DNA from 3 places in the Ruegeria sp. AL11 genome. Region 1 is predicted to be linked to each of the others. Evidence: riboswitches for the same ligand, from Rfam matches in the RefSeq annotation. Region 1 holds a riboswitch; each other region holds the start of a gene.
The links. A riboswitch is a leader RNA that binds a small molecule or an ion and turns the genes downstream of it on or off. The one in region 1 is predicted to bind cobalamin.

Region 1 (5,873 bases):
AATACAAATATTTGAAACTCTGAAACCGCAGGCGGCCGTAACCGCTCTGCAGTTTCAGCCTGAGACTTCCCGTTCACACCTCAACTTCGACCTTGCCGATCGGGTTTGAACAGCACGCCAGAATGTAGCCTGCTGCTATGTCATCCTCGGAGATACCGCCGTTGTGAACCATGTGAACCTCACCCGAGGTCTTTTTGATTTTGCAGGTGCCGCAAACGCCAAACGTACAGCCCGAGGCGATGTTCAATCCAACCGCACGTGCGGCGACCAGAACCGTATCTGTCTCGGCAACTTTGGTGGTGACACCCGAGGTCGCAAACACGATTTCGGCGGCGCTGTCATCGTCAGGAACGATATCATCCAGATCGGGCTGATCCGCTTCGGTCTCAACCGGAGCTCCAAAGCTTTCCTGATTATAGTTGTCCATGTCAAAGCCAAGACCCGACAGAGCTTCACGGACAGCCTGCATGAACGGTTCCGGACCGCAGCAATAGACCTCACGGTCCAAATAGTCGGGAGCCATGAGACCCAGCATCAGCTGGTTGAACTGACCCTGATAGCCGGTCCAAGGGCTGTAGCGATCCGCTTCCTCAACCACAAACTTCAGATCCAGACCCGGCGTCCGACTTGCCATCTGTTCCAACCGTTGGCGGAAGATGATCTCAGACGGACGTTTGGCGCAGTTGATGAAGACGACATCCAGATCGCGGCCTTCGTCCCACATGCAGGTCGTCATCGACATCATAGGAGTGATGCCCGACCCCGCCGAGATGAACAGATATTTGGGGGCGGCGCTTTCAGCATTGGTAAACAGACCCGCCGGGCCAATCGCCCGCATCCGCATACCTGGCTGCAGATTGTTCAGCATCCAGCGAGTGCCGATGCTGTCCGGTTGCGCCTTGGCCGTAATCGTGATGGACCGTGGACGCGATGGGGATGACGATATCGTATAGGTCCGATGCACAACGCCTCCCGGCTGCCCCGGCGCCGGAATCTCGAGCGTTAGGAACTGACCTGGATGGTAGGCAAACAAGGCTCCGGAAGGGGCGCGGAACGTAAAGCTGGCGGTGTTTGGCGTCTCGGGCACGACCGAGACGCATTCCAGCGTCTCGTCATCCTGCCAGACCGAGGCAACAGCGTTCAGATCTTTCATCTCCGTCACTCCGCCGCCATCGTGTCAGGTGCAAGGTGATGCGCCAAAGCGCTGCAATACCAATCGGTGAATTGCAGAACACCGGATTCCTGGATCCCAGAATACGGTCCCGGCACATAGGCCGGACTGTTGATGCCTATCTGGTTGTCTTCCACCACACGGCGATCTTCGTCATTGGTGGCCATCCAGACCTCGGTCAGACGCTTGACGTCATAGTCGACCCCTTCGACCGCATCCTTGTTGACCAGCCATTTCGTGGTGACTTCGGTCTCGGTCGGGCTGACCGGCGTGATCCGGAAAACAATCGAATGATCGGCCAGGAAGTGGTTCCACGTGCTGGGATAGTGGAACTTCAACAACGTCCCCGCATCTGCAAAGGGCGAACGGCCAAGAAAGCGACGCACCGCGGATTTACCGTCCAGAGTGTAGCTTTCCGCCCCTTCCTTCAGCGGCATGCGCGCCAGGCGGTATTGCCCGTCATCATGCAGATAGAACTGCGACGGCATTCCCGCAGCCTCGCAACGGTCGAAGTGAGTTTGCATGAAGGCCGGGGTTTCCCCCCCTTCGATACCGGTTACCGAGGGATCATCAGGGAAGGTCCGGCACAGCGAAGGGTGATTGCCACCGCAGTGATAGCACTCACGGTTGTTTTCCCAAACCAACTTCCAGTTACCCTTTTCGATGATCGTGCTTTCAAAGGCGACCTTGGCGTTGCTTAGATCATGCGGCTCCAGATAGGGCCGTGCTCTATTCGCGAAAGTGTCGAAATCGGGCGCTTCATCCGCAAGACAGATATAGATCAGCCCGGCCAGTTCACGGCAGTGAACGGTTTTCAGCCCGTGTTGTTTGGGGTCGAAATCAGGCCCCATATCACGCGCCCACAGCAATGAGCCGTCAAGCTCATAGGTCCACTGGTGATAGGGGCAGACCAGTTTGGGCGAGTTCCCCTTGGCCGCTTTGCAGATGATTGACCCGCGATGGCGGCAGGTATTGTGGAAGGCCCGGATCTGGTTGTCCGCGCCGCGCACAATGATCACGCGGTATGCGCCTACAGTGTAGGTCACATAGTCGCCTGTTTTCACCAGTTCACATGCCGGAATGGCAAATAGCCAGTTGCGGTAGTGGATGGCCTCAAGATCCGCCTGAAAGACATCTGGATCGGTATAGAACGCCTGTTCAAGGGCATAGGCCGGGTTTCGACGCACCAACAGGCTTTGAACGTTGCTCACTTCTGGCTCTCCTGCCGCGCCCGCGGCTCAGCTTGGGCAGATGACATAAGAGGCCAGTCCGGAGCCGTGCGAGGATCACGTCCGAAACTTGTGCCCCCACCGCCACCCGCGGTTTGACATATATGCAAGGCTGGTTTCCGGACTTGAAAGGGGCTTGCGCCCGGTCTCGACACCTTCCCGGGATCCTCGTCCCAGTGGTCACCTGTCGAACCTGACCTTTCTTACCGTTGCGGGGGCAGCGCCGGAATTGCACCGGCTTCCCAATTCTCTGCCGCCTGAGAATCAGACAGCAGCACCTCACATGCGCAACCTACTCGGGGATGGATTCGTGGCTGAAAGCCTTGCGACATTTCCAGAAACAAAACAGACATGCCCAGCAGAAATGGAAACCTGAAACAAGTCCGTGGTTTGAGGCAAGGACAAGAAAACCGAATTCACCCGTGTTGCGATGTGTCCCACAAATGCGCGTGCATAAAGGGCGCAATCGCAAGTGTCTTGCCCCCCAGCTTTTCAACCGATCCTGCAGTGAGCTCAAGCGTCATCCATGCCTCGGGGATCGTCAGAAGGTCCGGATATGGCGTCTCTTTGTCGGTCGGAACAAACCCGAATAAGGGGTAGAATGTCGGCACGCCCAACACGAAGACAGCGTCTGTTCCAATGAACCTCAAGTGCTTGATGCTGGTCTCCATCATCTCTCTGCCAACACCGCGGCCTTGATGCTCGGGCGAGACACCGCAGGGTGCCAGAAGATAGCATCTTACGTCTGGGTGATCCTGGAAAACTAACGGGGTGAACATGACATTGCCCGCGATCTGCCCGTCACGCCTTACGCTGATTGAAATCGTTTCCGGATGCTCAAGGAGATCTTCGGCGAGTTGAGCGATTTCGTCACCTTCTGCTTCGCCAAAAGCCAGCCTATGCAAATTCAAGATGGCATCGGTTTCTGAACGGTTCATGATCCATCCCTATCCTGAGCTAAACAGCCTGCACCGCGTCATGCTGCGCGAGATTATCCGACCGACGCCCCAGAGGTTGCATTCCACGAGCTTCCGCAAGACCAGCCGCTCAGGTCAATATGTTTCTTCGTACAATCGGCAGCGTGCGTCTGTGTCCAGATGTGCGGTTGTCGCGATCTCGGATTGTTTGTGGGCTTGGTACAGCTCGGCAAAGCCCTCGGGGAACCAGCCGGTCACGACCGAGTTGTTTACGAACCGGTCGAGCGCATCTTCCAAAGTCTGAGGCAAGCGCACCAGCCCTCTTTGGGTAAGTTCTGCGACGTCCAAAAGCGAAAGATCCTCTTCGGTTGGAACGGGAGCGGGTAGCCCTTCATTGATCCCCTGCGTCCCGGCCATGACAACCGCAGCAAGCGCCAGATGAGGCGAAGCTGCAGCATCCGCCGCACGGTATTCGATGTTGAACTGCCCCGCGATTGAGGCTGGGTCTTTTGCGGTCACCGGACAAATCCGCAAGGAAGCCTCGCGGTCGCGGAAACCCAGATTATTGAAAGCCGCAGACCAACGATGCGGTGTCAGGCGTTCATAGGAGATCACCGAAGGCGCTGTCAGAGCCAGGATCGCATCCAGATATTTCAGAACTCCGGCGGCGAAAGCGCTCGTCAGGTCCGACATGCCGCAGGGCCCGTCTTCGGCGTAGGTCAGCGGCGCGCCACTATCGTCCACAAAGCTCATATGGAAATGAACCCCATTCCCAACGCTCGCGACATCGCGAATAGGGGTATAGGTAGCCCGTTCGCCATAAGCCTGTGCAGTCGCATAGGTCAGTTCGCGTACCATGATGGCCGCGTCCGCCGCGCGAACACCCAGCTCGGGGCCTATGACGACCTCATATTGGTTTGGCCCATATTCCTTCATGATCGAATCCGGCTTGAGACCGACCTGAGAAATCGCATTGATCAAGGTCTCGCACAGATCCCGCTGCAGGCCAAAGCCGCGGTGACCATAGGCTTCGTTGGCCTGGCTTGGCGGATCTTTCAGCTGGAACTCATGCTCGAACGCGGCCAGCAAATTTGCTCCTGAGACCTTGTGCAGCCGCTCCAGCGCCGCCCTTAACAAACTGCGCGTGCAGAAGTCCCAAGGGTCTCCGTCCAGAGTGACGATATCGCCCATAAGAAAGTGCAGGCCGGAGTCTTCGCCGAACTCGACCTTTGCCTCGGCCGTGGCGTCCGGGATCAGAAGAAGATCGCCCAGCGCGCCAAACGGGCTTTCGGCAATTCCGTCAAAGCAGTTGATCTGGACATTCGTAGGTGTCCACCCGACGCCGCGCTGCAACCGCTTGTTCAGTTGATCCGTCGGAAACGCCTTGCCCCGCAATTTACCGGCAAGGTCAGAGGTGGCGACGAACATCAGGGGGGTTTTGGGCATCATGGGTTGGGGTCCTGGTTGTGGGATCGCATGGCATCCCAGGCTTCGATGCGGGACTTCGTCTGGTCCCAGTTGTCTTCGGCAATACGCGTCACCAGCGCCTCGGTGACAGCAAGGGCCGCTGTGTACGTATCCCAGAGCGTGCCGCTTTCGATCGGAACTGGCAAGATTTCTGCCGCATGGCGGGATATGGGAGACAACCATTTGTCTGTCATGAGAACAACGCGAACCCCTCGGTCCCGCGCGGCAGTCGCGGCCAATCGCGCCAGCGCAGGTTGGTAGCGACGAAAATCGACCAGAAACAGGATATCCGCAGGTTTCATCCGCAGCAGGTATTCCGGCCAGACCTCATTGTTGGCTGGAAGATGATACACACCGCTGCGGGTTTGGCGCAGGTGAAAAGACAGGTGCTGCGCGATGGTATCACTGATCCGACCGCCCAAAATATAGACATCGCTTTTTGGCTGGCTCAGTACCGAGCATATGCGCTGAAACTGCGCCTCGGTGATACCTTCTGCCGACAGCGCCATCTGAGACGAGGCGCGCGCGATGAAATCACGTAAGAACCCTCCATCAACACTGCGCCCTTCGCCGTGCAGATCGGTGGGCGAGCGTTGGCCTTCTTTCAATTCCGACAAGAGAGCACGTTGGAATTCCTGATAGCCGCCCAGTCCGATCTTGGTGACAAACCGAGAGATCGACGGGGCCGATACCTCGGCCCGGCGCGCGAGTTCCTGAATCGTGACCAGACCCGCATAGGGGTAGTCGCTGAGCAAGGCAGCGGCCAGCTTGCGCTCGCTCGCGGTCATGTTTTCCGCCTTCGCTTCAATTCTCTGCCTAACCAGCAAGCGGCACCTCCTGATCTGAATGGATCGCATGGAATAAAAATTTCAGTCAATCTATTTTTCATTGACTCTGAAAAAACTTGTTCTCTAACTTGGACCACATGAACACTTCAGCCGCGACCCAAGAACTGCTGGTCGCCGGGGATCCCGCCCCGGTGGAATGGGTGAACCCTGACAGTGATGCGAAGATCGCGCTGCTCTGCGAACACGCCGGGCGCGCGATCCCGAAAAAGCTGGGCAATCTTGGCGTCTCGGAAGAGGTGCA
Region 2 (5,873 bases), on a different contig from region 1:
TGCTTTGGATTGGCATCCCGCCGCCTGGGCCGCCGTTGGGGGGCGGAGGCGTATCCTGCAGCCGTTTGATCAACTCTTCCGGGCTGGGTAAGTCGGCCACGTGAGTCAGGCGGATCACAGCCATTTCGGCAGCCATCATGGCGTTGGGGGCGGCTGAAACTTCCTCAAGCGCTTTCAACAGCATCTGCCACATCCGAGTCAGTACCCGCATGGGGAGGGCCTCAGCCATCTGCTGGCCCCGGGCGCGTTCATCCGGGGAAACTGTAGGGTCTTCGGCTGCGTCCGGAGTGATCTTTACAACAGAGACCCAATGAGTGATTTCGGCCAGATCACGCAGCACGGCCAGTGGATCAGCCCCTTCGGCGTATTGGCCACCAAGCTCGGTCAGCGCCCCAGCTGCATCGCCCCGCAGGATCATGTCCATGAGATCCAGAACCCGGCCACGATCCGCCAGGCCCAGCATCGCGCGTACTTGATCTGCCGTCGTCTCTCCGGCCCCGTGCGAGATCGCCTGATCCAGCAATGAGGTCGCGTCGCGAGCAGATCCCTCGGCAGCACGGGTGATCAGCGCCAGCGCATCCTCGGCAATCTCTGCGCTCTCAGCTGAGGCGATCTTGCGCAGCAGGCCGATCATATCCTCGGGCTCGATCCTACGTAGGTCGAAGCGTTGGCAGCGCGACAGAACCGTGACGGGAACCTTGCGAATCTCAGTTGTGGCGAAGATGAACTTCACGTGCGCGGGAGGTTCTTCAAGCGTCTTGAGCAGCGCGTTGAAGGCGCTGGTCGACAGCATGTGGACTTCATCGATGATGTAGATCTTGTAGCGGGCCGAGGCTGCGCGGTAGCGAACACTGTCGATAATCTCGCGAATATCATTCACGCCGGTGCGGCTGGCGGCGTCCATCTCCATGACGTCGACATGACGACCTTCCATGATGGCGACGCAGTGCTCACATTGGCCGCAAGGCTCGGTCGTGGGTCCGCCAGTTCCGTCCGGTCCGATGCAGTTCATGCCTTTCGCAATGATCCGTGCGGTCGTGGTTTTACCGGTTCCGCGAATGCCTGTCATGACAAAGGCTTGCGCGATGCGATCCGCCTCGAACGCGTTTTTGAGCGTGCGGACCATCGCATCCTGACCCACCAGATCGGCAAAGGTTTCCGGGCGGTATTTTCGGGCGAGAACCTGATAGGCGGGGCTGTCTGAGTCGGTCATGTCTGCTCTGGCGGATTCGGAACGTCACCGCAGCGTAGAGGCCCGCGCCGCCCGCGTCCACATGAGTTGAAGAACGATTTTGTTTTGGAAACTGGCGCGTCAGGGGTACACTCTTCAGATTGTGAATCAAGCCTAGAGTCAGGATCAACGCTTCCGGGGGGATGCTGTCATGACGAATTTGGTCATTCATGCTTTGCAAGTGGGCGGGGGCACACTTGCCCTAACGTCGATGCCGGGAAAGGGCGGCGACTATGCAGGCGACCTTGAAACGATTGGAGATTGGAGGCCGGGGCTCGTGCTTTCGATGACAACCGAGGCCGAGCTGGTCCAGTTCGGAGCCCGCGATTTTGGCCGCGACGTTCAGGGTCGCGCCAGCCGCTGGGTGCATCTGCCGATTCAGGATTTCGGCGTGCCACCGTCAGAGGTTGATGCGCAATGGCCCGATGTCAGTGCCGCGGCGCGTCAGGCTTTGTCTGGCGGAGGGCGCGTGCTTGTCCATTGTCAGGGCGGATGCGGTCGCTCCGGCATGGTGGTGCTTAGGTTGATGATCGAATGCGGCGAGGCTCCAACCCAAGCACTGGACCGGTTGCGCAAGCTGCGCCCCTGCGCAGTCGAAACCGATGCACAGAAGCACTGGGCCACCTTGCCCGCCCGAGCTTTGGCGGATTCTTAAGCCGACAGTTGCAGTTCCGCCGGGGCCGGTTTGCGTGGCGCAATCACTGATGCCTCGAGCATGGCGCAGGGCAGGGAAGTCATGGCTGCGGCAGGCAGGCTGCTCGTGTCGGTACCGAACATCAAATCGGCATAGAGATCGAGGACCTCACTGTCGACATCAGGGTCCGCTCCGCAATAGACCCGCACCTGAGACTGGCTGGCCCGAAACCGGGCGTGGCAGCCGTCCGTGCAATGGGTCAGGTCGCTGCTGCCTTCTATTTCGAAATCCGATGTGGTCGCCGGACCGGCTTGGTCCAGCGCGTCAACCATCGAACGCGCCAGCCGTGCAAGTGCAGGGCATGTCTTGCCGGTATGTTGGCAGATGGTTGCTGAGAACCTATGTGTCTTCGTCTTCCAGATCATCCTGCGCCCTCCGCGCGGTGGACAGGGGCTGGGATCAGGTGGGGCAGATAGGGTCTGTCACGGCCTGCCCGGACACCCCGCCCGAGTTTGGGTTATGTTGACGATGGCAGGTCTCCTGACTTGCGGGTCATCGCTTTGCCGACCTTCCCGGCCTTTCGGCCAGTGGCTCTTCGACATCGCTCACCGCTTACAGTTGCGGGGGCAGTCGCGGATTTGGTTCGTCCCGAGCAAGCCGGGGAAAACCGCACCGTGTTCCCTTTTCATCCCGACTTCTTGTGAAAGCCGGGAACCATCGAACCATCGCTAGCGTTCATAACCATTCTGAGTCAAGTTGAACTTTCTGCGCTGCGGAAAGACGATCCGCAAAGTGGACGCGTGGTCAAGCGGGATCGCAGTTGACTTGCATGGGCTGTCTGGGGTCAAGTTGCAATGTGAACTCATCAGTTCAGTTTTCCACCGAGGATGCCCATGTTGGATGCAAACCAAACAGTGCTGATCGAAGATGTTCAGATCCCGGTGGGGGATGGTGCCCTGTCCGGGCGGATCTACCGGCCCGTGGCGCAGCCCGAAACCGTAGTGGTGGTCAACAGCGCGACAGGGGTTCCGCGAGACTACTACAAGCATTTCGCACAATGGTTGGCCTCGGATCGTGATATCGCCTGTCTGATCTACGACTACCGGGAATTCGGGCATTCGAAATCGGGCCCACAGCGTTGGTCGAAGATTTCGATGGCCGATTGGGCGTTGCAGGACATGCCCGCCGCGCGGGCCGAGATGCGCCGACGGTTCCCGCTGGCGCAGCATTGGTCGATTGGCCATTCGCTTGGAGGGATGTTGGGACCGGTACAGCCGGATATCGACAAGATTGATCGCATGATCTGCGTCTGTTCCGGCCTTGTGACACTACGCGATCATCCTTGGCCGTACCGCGCTTTGGCAGGGTTATTCTGGTACGGGCACGTGCCTCTGGTCGTGCGCGGTTTGGGCTACTTGCCCGGCAAGGCTCTGGGGTTCGGGTCGGACCTGCCGCCTGCGGTCTATTGGCAGTGGCGCAAGTGGTGCACCGCGCCGCACAGCTACCTGCCCGAGATGGGAGACACCCTGCCGCATGCCACATGGCAAGATGCGGACACTCCCGTCGACCTGTTCGCCTTCACGGATGACGAGATGGTCCCAGAAGCTGCCGTTTGGCGGTTGGCTGAACTTTACGGGCCAAAGGCGCGCCGTAACCTGCTGTCACCAGAAGAGTTTGACGTTCCGGAAATCGGCCATATCGGTGTGTTTGCCCGCCGCAATGCGGCGCTCTGGCCTCGATTGATCGCTTGATGGGGGGCGCCGGTGGACCGGCGCCCCTGTTTCAGCCCGTGTTTCAATCGCCGCGCCGCGCGGATTTTCCGTGCATCGCGGATCGGACCATCTTGCCGAAAGCCTTGTCGCGTGCCCGCGCCTCGGCCACGGTCTCGGAGTTGCGCTGATCCTCGCGCCGCAGCTTGCGCCAGCGGTCCAGCCGATCTGCATCCAGCGTGCCGACCTCAATCGCGGCCTGCACGGCGCAACCGGGCTCGGCCTCATGCTGGCAATCCGAGAACCGGCAGGCTTGGGCCAGCTCCAGAATGTCCGAGAACACCTCGTCCACCCCGTCCTGCGCATCCAGCAGGCGCAAGGCGCGCATGCCGGGAGTGTCGACCAGCCAACCGCCGTTTTGCATCGGACGCAAGGCACGAGACGTCGTGGTGTGACGGCCGCGGGCGTCATCCTCTCGGATTGCGGCTGTTGCCTGATCCTGCCCGGTCATTCCGTTGGCGAGCGTTGTTTTGCCAACCCCGGATGACCCGACCAAAGCCGCTGTCTGACCTGTCGGACACCATGCCAGAACCTGCTGCAGGTCTAACGCGTCATGCGCGTTGACCGTCAGGACTGTCAAAAACGGTGCCAGCGCTTCGGCCTGTTTGGCGTAGGCTGCTGGGTCCGAGCAGCTATCTGCTTTGGTCAGGACCACGACAGGATAGCAGCCCGCCTGATGCGCCAGTGCCAGATACCGTTCGAGCCGGGGCACATTGAAATCCGCATTGCACGAGCTGACGATGAACAGCACGTCAACATTGGCTGCGATCAACTGCGCCTCGGCCCCGGTTCCGGCAGCACGGCGTTGCAACAGGCTGCGCCGGTCAAGCAGATGCTGAACGCGATTCTTGTCATCGGCCAGCACCCAATCTCCGACAGCAAAGTCGCCGGTAGAGTGACCAGGGGCAAACAGAGATGCTTCACCAGCCTCGTTCATCCCGACCAGACGGTCCCGGTGAACGGCGGTGATACGAAAAGGCGTGAGCTGCGCGTGCGCCGTGTGCTGTGCAGCAAAGTGAGAGGACCATCCCAGGTCCGAAAGAGTAAAAGACATTGGTTTGCCTGTGTTCAGATATAGCAATCCCATCTGATGGCAGACGCGCATCCGTTGGTGATGTGTTCAGGCAATCGGAGAGTTGGGTTTAGAACCGATCTGCCCGAAGGGTGTTTACTACAATCACGAAGCCCTCCTGCGGCTGATGGTTTCTATAAAGTGAGAGGTTGGACATCGACCCAAGCGGGGCTCGTTGTGGCTGCTTCCTTCCGGACCTGACCAGGTTGGCGAGGCGCTCGCCCGCGCCAACCTCTCAGGGCCTGGTATAGGGAAACGATGTGAAAATGACAACCCGTCACAAAGTCAGTCGTATCCTTTCAAAGCCATCGGTATCAGGCCCCAGCAATTCCGGGGAGTACTCGTTTAGCTCGGGCAAATACTTCAATGCTCCGCTGCCGGTTCTTAGGATCGTGTGCGTTCCATAAAGCGGGGCTAAGGAGAATGGGTAAGGAGCCTGATCCAGAGGGTCTGCGAGCAGTCGATCTGACAGGTAGTCCCGCAGTATCTCTTTGATATCCCTGGACGGCAGAGGAATGGCCCGGGCTTTTGTGACGAAAGGGAAATGCCCACCACCGCTGGCGCGATAGTTGTTGAGGGCGACCACAAAGCTCTGGTCGTCGCGGACTATTTGCCCGCCAAAGCACAGGTCGCGTACGCGCTGGGCGGTTGGATCGGTCAAGGCGCCGTTGCTATCGAACCGCGCCGGGCTGGACAGGTCGATCTGATAGGTCACGCCAAACACGACGTCAAAGTTATGCCCCGCCCGGCGGGAATCGGTTATCTCGGTTTCGGCGTCTGGGTGGATCTGGTTGAAAACACCCGCCGACATCTCAAGCCAATCCCGCAGTTGCGCGCCAGTGATATCGACGGCCCGCAACTCGTTGGGAAAGACATGCAGGTCAGCGACGTGACGCAGGCAAATCTCACCCACAGGCACGTCCGTGTAGTTTCGGGGTCCAGCCCGGCCGCCGAATTTGTAAGGAGACACTGCTGACAGAAGTGGAACTCCAGCGAAGGCGTTGCCGTGCAGAAACGGGCGCAAACCCGCAGCTTGCGCCGCAGCCACCAGGGCCAGCCCTCGATCTGGCGCGCAGAAACTGAAATAGCTGTGCAGGCTCTGCTTGGTATGGCTGACAGGTTCGGCCATCATCTTGCGCGTGGCCAGATGAGCGGGCTTGAACATCT
Region 3 (5,873 bases), on a different contig from region 1:
CGCGCAGCGTATTGTAGACGGTCGCAAGCGAAACAGCATCGCCCTTGGTCTTGGCGGAGTCAAACAGGCTTTCCGCTGTTACATGCCGGTGACGACCATCGCCCACAAGCAACTCGGCCAGCGCAACACGCTGTCGCGTCGGGCGCAATCCGGCGCTCTCCAACCAGTCTGTAGCTATCTTACGGCTCTGAGGTGTCATGAATCCGATACCCATTTTTGCTGCTTATATATATAGGGGCGCAGGGATGCCAATTTCAAATGAAATTCATTCGCAAAGATCACCGGGTCGCAACATCATCCGGCCACTGCTCTTGCAGGACCTTGCATACGGGTGCTAGGTGAGGCCAAATGTAATTAACGGACCCAAGGCAGAAGAGGCGGCAAGAATGGCCCAATTCCCAAGCAGTTTTGACAAAGAGGATCTGCTGAAATGCGCGCGAGGCGAACTTTTTGGCCCCGGCAATGCGCAGTTGCCTGCCCCTCCGATGCTGATGATGGACCGGATCACCGATGTTTCTGGTGACGGAGGCGCGCATGGCAAAGGCCATGTTGTCGCGGAATTCGACATCACGCCTGATCTTTGGTTCTTTGACTGCCACTTCCCCGGAAACCCGATCATGCCGGGCTGCTTGGGTCTGGATGGCCTGTGGCAGCTGACGGGCTTCAACCTGGGCTGGCGCGGCTGGCAGGGGCGCGGCTACGCCCTGGGCGTGGGCGAAGTCAAACTGACCGGCATGGTCCGCCCGGACCGTAAGATGCTGACCTATTATGTTGATTTTACCAAAGCCGTACAAACACGCCGTCTGACCATGGGGGTCGCGGATGGCCGTGTCGAAGCGGATGGTGAAGTAATTTACCAAGTCAAAGATATGAAGGTTGCACTGTCCGAAAGCTGACACCAGCGGACATTACGCCAACAGGAACGGAACACAGGAGAACGCATATGCGTCGCGTCGTCGTCACCGGTTTGGGGATCGTCTCCTCGATCGGGAACAATGCCGAAGAGGTTCTCGCCTCGCTCAAAGCAGGTAAATCCGGCATCGAGGCCAATGAGCAGATGGTCGAACATGGCTTTCGCAGCCAGATCGCCGGGTCGCTCAAGATCGACGTGTCCGAACACGTTGATAAACGCACCCTGCGTTTCATGGGACCGGGCGCGGCCTACGCACACATCGCGATGGCACAGGCGATTGCCGATTCCGGGCTGACCGAGGAACAGGTCGTCAATCCGCGCACCGGACTGGTTGCCGGGTCCGGCGGACCGTCCACCAGCGCGATGCTGACCGCGCATCAGACGGTACTGAAGAACGGCGCTACCAAGCGGATCGGGCCTTTTGCCGTGCCGAAATGCATGTGTTCCACGATTTCCGCGAACCTTGCCACCGCCTATAAGATCAAGGGTATCAACTACTCGATCACGTCGGCGTGCTCGACCTCGCTGCATTGCATCGGCAACGCGGCGGAACAGATCATGCTGGGCAAGCAGGACGTGATGTTCGCAGGCGGCGGCGAGGAGCTGGACTGGACCCTGTCCTGCCTGTTCGACGCGATGGGTGCGATGTCGTCGAAGTACAACGACACTCCGAAGAAAGCATCGCGCGCGTTCGATCAGGACCGCGACGGCTTCGTGATTTCGGGTGGCGGAGGCATCGTGGTGCTTGAGGATCTGGACCATGCGCTGGCGCGCGGTGCCAAGATCTACGCCGAGGTGACCGGCTATGCTGCGACTTCGGACGGTCATGACATGGTGGCCCCGTCCGGCGAAGGCGGTGAGCGCGCGATGCGTCTGGCTCTGTCGACCCTGCCCGAAGGCCGCAAGGTTGGTTACATCAACGCGCATGGCACTTCGACCCCGGTCGGAGATGTGGGCGAAGTTGAAGCCGTGCGTCGTATCTTCGGCGAAGGTCAGGTGCCTCCGATCTCGTCCACCAAGTCGATGACCGGGCACGCACAGGGCGCGGCTGGCGCGCTTGAGGCGATCTTCTGCCTGCTCATGCTGGACAATGATTTCATAACGCCGTCGATCAATGTCGACACACTAGCCGAAGGCATCCAGCCCGGTGAAATTGCAACTCAAGTGGTTGAAAATGCAGGTTTGGATTCGGTCATGACCAACAGCTTCGGCTTTGGCGGCACGAACGGATCCATGATCCTGTCAAAGTATAACGGGTGAACGAGATGTCGGAAGTTCTAAAAGGGAAACGCGGCCTGATCATGGGTGTCGCCAATGACCGGTCGATTGCCTGGGGTATCTCGAAAGCGATGCATGAAGCAGGGGCTGAGCTGGCTTTCACCTATCAGGGCGACGCGTTCGGGAAGCGTCTGCAGCCATTGGCCGAAAGCCTCGGCAGCGACTTCATGGTGGATGCGGATGTCACCGATGACGCCTCGCTGGACCGCGCCTTTGGCGAGTTGGGCGAACGCTGGCCAACCATCGACTTTGTCGTTCACGCGATTGCCTATTCGGACAAGAACGAGCTGACAGGCCGGTTTCTGAACACCACAAGGGCCAATTTCAAGCACTCGATGGATGTGTCGGCCTACTCTTTCATCGAGGTCGCCCGTCGCGCCTATCCGCTGATGAAGGACAATGGTGGCTCGCTGCTGACGCTGACCTACCAAGGCTCGAATCGTGTAGTTCCGAATTACAACGTCATGGGCGTTGCCAAAGCCGCGCTGGAATCGGCGACACGGTATCTGGCCAACGACCTCGGCCCCGAAGGCATCCGTGTGAACGCGATTTCGCCCGGCCCGATGAAGACCCTGGCCGGGGCGGCAATCGGCGGTGCGCGCAAGACCTACAAGTTCTGCGACCAAAATGCACCCATGCGCTCGAACGCTACGCTGGAGGCCGTTGGCGGCACGGCGGTTTACCTGACCTCAGACGCGGGGGCTTGCACCTCGGGCGAGATCATCAGGGTGGATGGCGGTTTCCACGTGCTTGGAATGCCACAGCCGGATTTCATGTGACCATATCTTTCCCAGACGCCGCCAAGATTTGACCATCTTTCGGCGTCAGGGATATGGGCATGAGCAAAACCGACCAGATCCTTGCCAGCAATACGCGTGGCACCCAGACCAGACGGAAAACGGGGTTCCTAAGCCCCCGCGCCCGTGTTCTGCTTTTGACGCTGACCACATTGCTGGTGTTGTTCGTGTTCTTCACGCAACCGCAGGTCCGTGCAGCGCTTGACGGGCTTTGGGGCTAAGACCTCAAGCCTTCAGTTCACCGAGACAACCTCAATATCGAAGATCAGGTCCTGCCCGGCCAGCGGGTGATTGGCGTCCAGCGTCACCGTGGCCTCGTTCGCCTCGACAACCGTTACCGGCAGCGCCTGACCATCGGGGGTCTGCATCTGCAACTGGGTTCCAGGCTCTAGCGGGATGTCGTCCGGAATACCTTCACGCGGAATGTCCTGCCGCATCGCCGGGTTGATCGGACCATAGGCGTCGACACAGGCAATCTCGACCCGCTTCTTGTCGCCAACCGCCAATCCTGGCATCGCGCTGTCCAGGCCGGGTATGATCTGGCCCGAACCGACAACAAACTCTAACGGATCGCGCCCGTCTGAGCTGTCAAAGACAGTCTCGTCCAACAGCGTGCCGGTATAGTGGATGCGAACTGTGTCGCCTTGCTTGATCTCAGACATTGGGCCTCCGGGGCGTGTGGGGAATAGGGCGCCGAACACAAGCGCGCTACGCCGGAGTCTGACTCAGCGCAGGATGCATGCATCTGATTCTGATGTCCAGATTGCGGTGAAGGCGTGCGCGTCCTTTTGTCGTCGCTTACACGCGCGCCTTCAATACCAAGCGTGCAGAACAGGAACATCCGATCCTATCGACAAGATGTTATCGCTGCAGTCTTAAATAGAGATTGACCGGTGATGGGAATCTCTGCCATCAGCGTCCTCATGTCCGGTTCCGGGTTCGCCCGGAGAAAAGGGAATGCGGTGCGGGGAATTCTGATCCACCCAATGCCGCAACTGCCCCCGCAACTGTAGGCGGTGAGCAGGGCTGACACGCCACTGGGTTCCACCCGGGAAGGCCAGCCCCATGCTTTGACCCGCAAGTCAGGAGACCTGCCGGATATGCACCCTCGGAAGGGGTGTGTCACCGATGCTGGGGTGTGCATTGGGCCGATGCCCTTATTTTGGGTACATGGCTCCGTTCGTCCCGATATCAAGCAAGAAACGTGCCGGGGTTGGCACGAAGGACGAAGGAAAGACCTTGTGAAGAAACTATTTTGCACAGCTGCGGCTGCGCTGGCGATTCCAGCGATGGCGCAGGCGCATTTTCTGCTGGAATACACCACCGACACGCTGATCGAGGCGCCGGGCGACGTGCCGGTCAAGCTGATCTTCTGGCACCCGTTTGAAAACGGCCATGTCATGGATCTGGACAAGCCGCAGGAATTCTATGTGATCCACAATGGCGAAAAGACCGACCTGCTGGACACGCTGGAGCCCATCCGGTTTTCGAGCCCCGAAAACGAAGGCGCGGCCTTCCAGGGATCTGTTCCGGTCAAACGTTCGGGCGACTACGTAGTGGTCACCGTGCCTGAGCCCTATTACGAAGAGGCCGAGGATATCTATATCCAGCAGATCACCAAGGCGTTCCTGAACCGCAACGAACTGCCGACCGACTGGATGAACCCCGCAGGTCTGGCGACCGAGATCGTGCCGCTGAACAAGCCCTACAACGTCATCGCAGGTTCGACCTTCACCGGTCAGGTTCTGGCGAATGGCGAACCGGTTGCCGGCGCTGAGATTGAGATCGAGTACATGGCCGCCAAGCCCAGCTTCGACAGCCAAGCCTCGTCCGAGCCTACCGTTTCGCCGATGCCCGGTGGCGCTGTTGTCGCTATTTCCGACGCCAACGGCTATTTCTCCTTCGGTGTCCCGAAAGCTGGCTACTGGGGCTTTGCCGCCCTCGGCGCTGGTCCGGAAACCGAACATGAAGGCAAAGAGCTGAGCCAGGACGCGGTGATCTGGATCCGCGCCTGGGACATGGAGTAACCCCAGATGCACATCGTCGACGGAGCCCTGTCCAACCCGGTCGTCATCGGCGGCGCTATTGCCGCCGCTGGTGGGGTTGCCATGGGCCTCAGGTCGCTGGATCTGGACCGCATCCCCACAGCTGGGGTGCTAGCGGCCAGTTTCTTCGTGGCTTCTCTGATCCACGTGCCGATTGGGCCGTCGTCGGTGCATCTGATCCTCAACGGTCTGGCCGGGCTTCTGCTCGGCTGGGCCGCCTTCCCGGCCCTGTTTGTGGGTCTGCTGCTACAGGCAGTCTTTTTCGGCTTCGGCGGGCTGACGGTGCTGGGGATCAACACGCTCAACATCGCTTTTCCGGCCGTACTAGCGGGGCTGCTGTTTCGACCTCTGATCGGACGCGGTTCGCCTGTTCATGGCGCAATTTGGGGCGGCATTGGCGGCGCCTTTGCCATTGCAGCCACCACTGTCATGGTGGGTATCTCACTGGCCTTGTCAGGGGACGAATTCCTCCCCGCCGCCAAACTGGTCTTCTTTGCCCATGTCCCCGTGATGGTCATCGAGGCCGTCCTGACAGGATTTGCCATCCTTCTGGCGCGAAAGGTCAAACCTGAACTGTTCCTGACCAGGCCCGCCACATGAGACAGCTTGCCCTCATCCTGGCGCTGTGCGCGGCCCCTCTGCCCGCGCTGGCCCACAAGGTGATTGCCGGGGTCTTTGCGTCCGGTGACGCGATCGAAGGGGAAATCGGCTTCTCCAACGGTACCATGGCGACCGATACCGAGGTCGTCGTGACCGATCCAAACGGGGTCGAGCTGGGTCGAGCCACGACCGACGCCGACGGGTTCTTCATCTACACACCCACCGCACCCGTTGCCCATA

Region 2: it holds a riboswitch for cobalamin, as region 1 does, so the genes downstream of both, ACR0IP_RS21840 (hypothetical protein) here and ACR0IP_RS18400 (aromatic ring-hydroxylating oxygenase subunit alpha) in region 1, are expected to answer to the same signal.
Region 3: it holds a riboswitch for cobalamin, as region 1 does, so the genes downstream of both, ACR0IP_RS10495 (DUF4198 domain-containing protein) here and ACR0IP_RS18400 (aromatic ring-hydroxylating oxygenase subunit alpha) in region 1, are expected to answer to the same signal.

The regions. Positions count from the first base shown of each region.
Region 1 is NZ_JBQFXO010000011.1:178,342-184,214, forward strand. Features, by position in the region: gene ACR0IP_RS18395 (FAD-binding oxidoreductase) at 74-1,153, opposite strand; gene ACR0IP_RS18400 (aromatic ring-hydroxylating oxygenase subunit alpha) at 1,159-2,382, opposite strand; cobalamin riboswitch at 2,494-2,697, opposite strand; gene ACR0IP_RS18405 (GNAT family N-acetyltransferase) at 2,817-3,338, opposite strand; gene ACR0IP_RS18410 (type I glutamate--ammonia ligase) at 3,453-4,763, opposite strand; gene ACR0IP_RS18415 (MurR/RpiR family transcriptional regulator) at 4,763-5,641, opposite strand; gene ACR0IP_RS18420 (N-formylglutamate amidohydrolase) at 5,710-5,873, shown strand, end outside.
Region 2 is NZ_JBQFXO010000017.1:650-6,522, forward strand. Features, by position in the region: gene ACR0IP_RS21830 (DNA polymerase III subunit gamma/tau) at 1-1,213, opposite strand, end outside; gene ACR0IP_RS21835 (phosphatase domain-containing protein) at 1,383-1,886, shown strand; gene ACR0IP_RS21840 (hypothetical protein) at 1,883-2,290, opposite strand; cobalamin riboswitch at 2,379-2,598, opposite strand; gene ACR0IP_RS21845 (alpha/beta hydrolase family protein) at 2,759-3,616, shown strand; gene rsgA (ribosome small subunit-dependent GTPase A) at 3,660-4,688, opposite strand; RNA gene ffs (signal recognition particle sRNA small type) at 4,846-4,944, opposite strand; gene ACR0IP_RS21860 (bifunctional 2',3'-cyclic-nucleotide 2'-phosphodiesterase/3'-nucleotidase) at 4,984-5,873, opposite strand, start outside.
Region 3 is NZ_JBQFXO010000005.1:259,488-265,360, forward strand. Features, by position in the region: gene irrA (iron response transcriptional regulator IrrA) at 1-199, opposite strand, end outside; gene fabA (bifunctional 3-hydroxydecanoyl-ACP dehydratase/trans-2-decenoyl-ACP isomerase) at 387-896, shown strand; gene fabB (beta-ketoacyl-ACP synthase I) at 944-2,173, shown strand; gene ACR0IP_RS10480 (enoyl-ACP reductase FabI) at 2,179-2,970, shown strand; gene ACR0IP_RS10485 (hypothetical protein) at 3,030-3,209, shown strand; gene ACR0IP_RS10490 (FKBP-type peptidyl-prolyl cis-trans isomerase) at 3,222-3,650, opposite strand; cobalamin riboswitch at 3,900-4,101, shown strand; gene ACR0IP_RS10495 (DUF4198 domain-containing protein) at 4,230-5,015, shown strand; gene cbiM (cobalt transporter CbiM) at 5,022-5,633, shown strand; gene ACR0IP_RS10505 (cobalt ABC transporter permease) at 5,630-5,873, shown strand, end outside.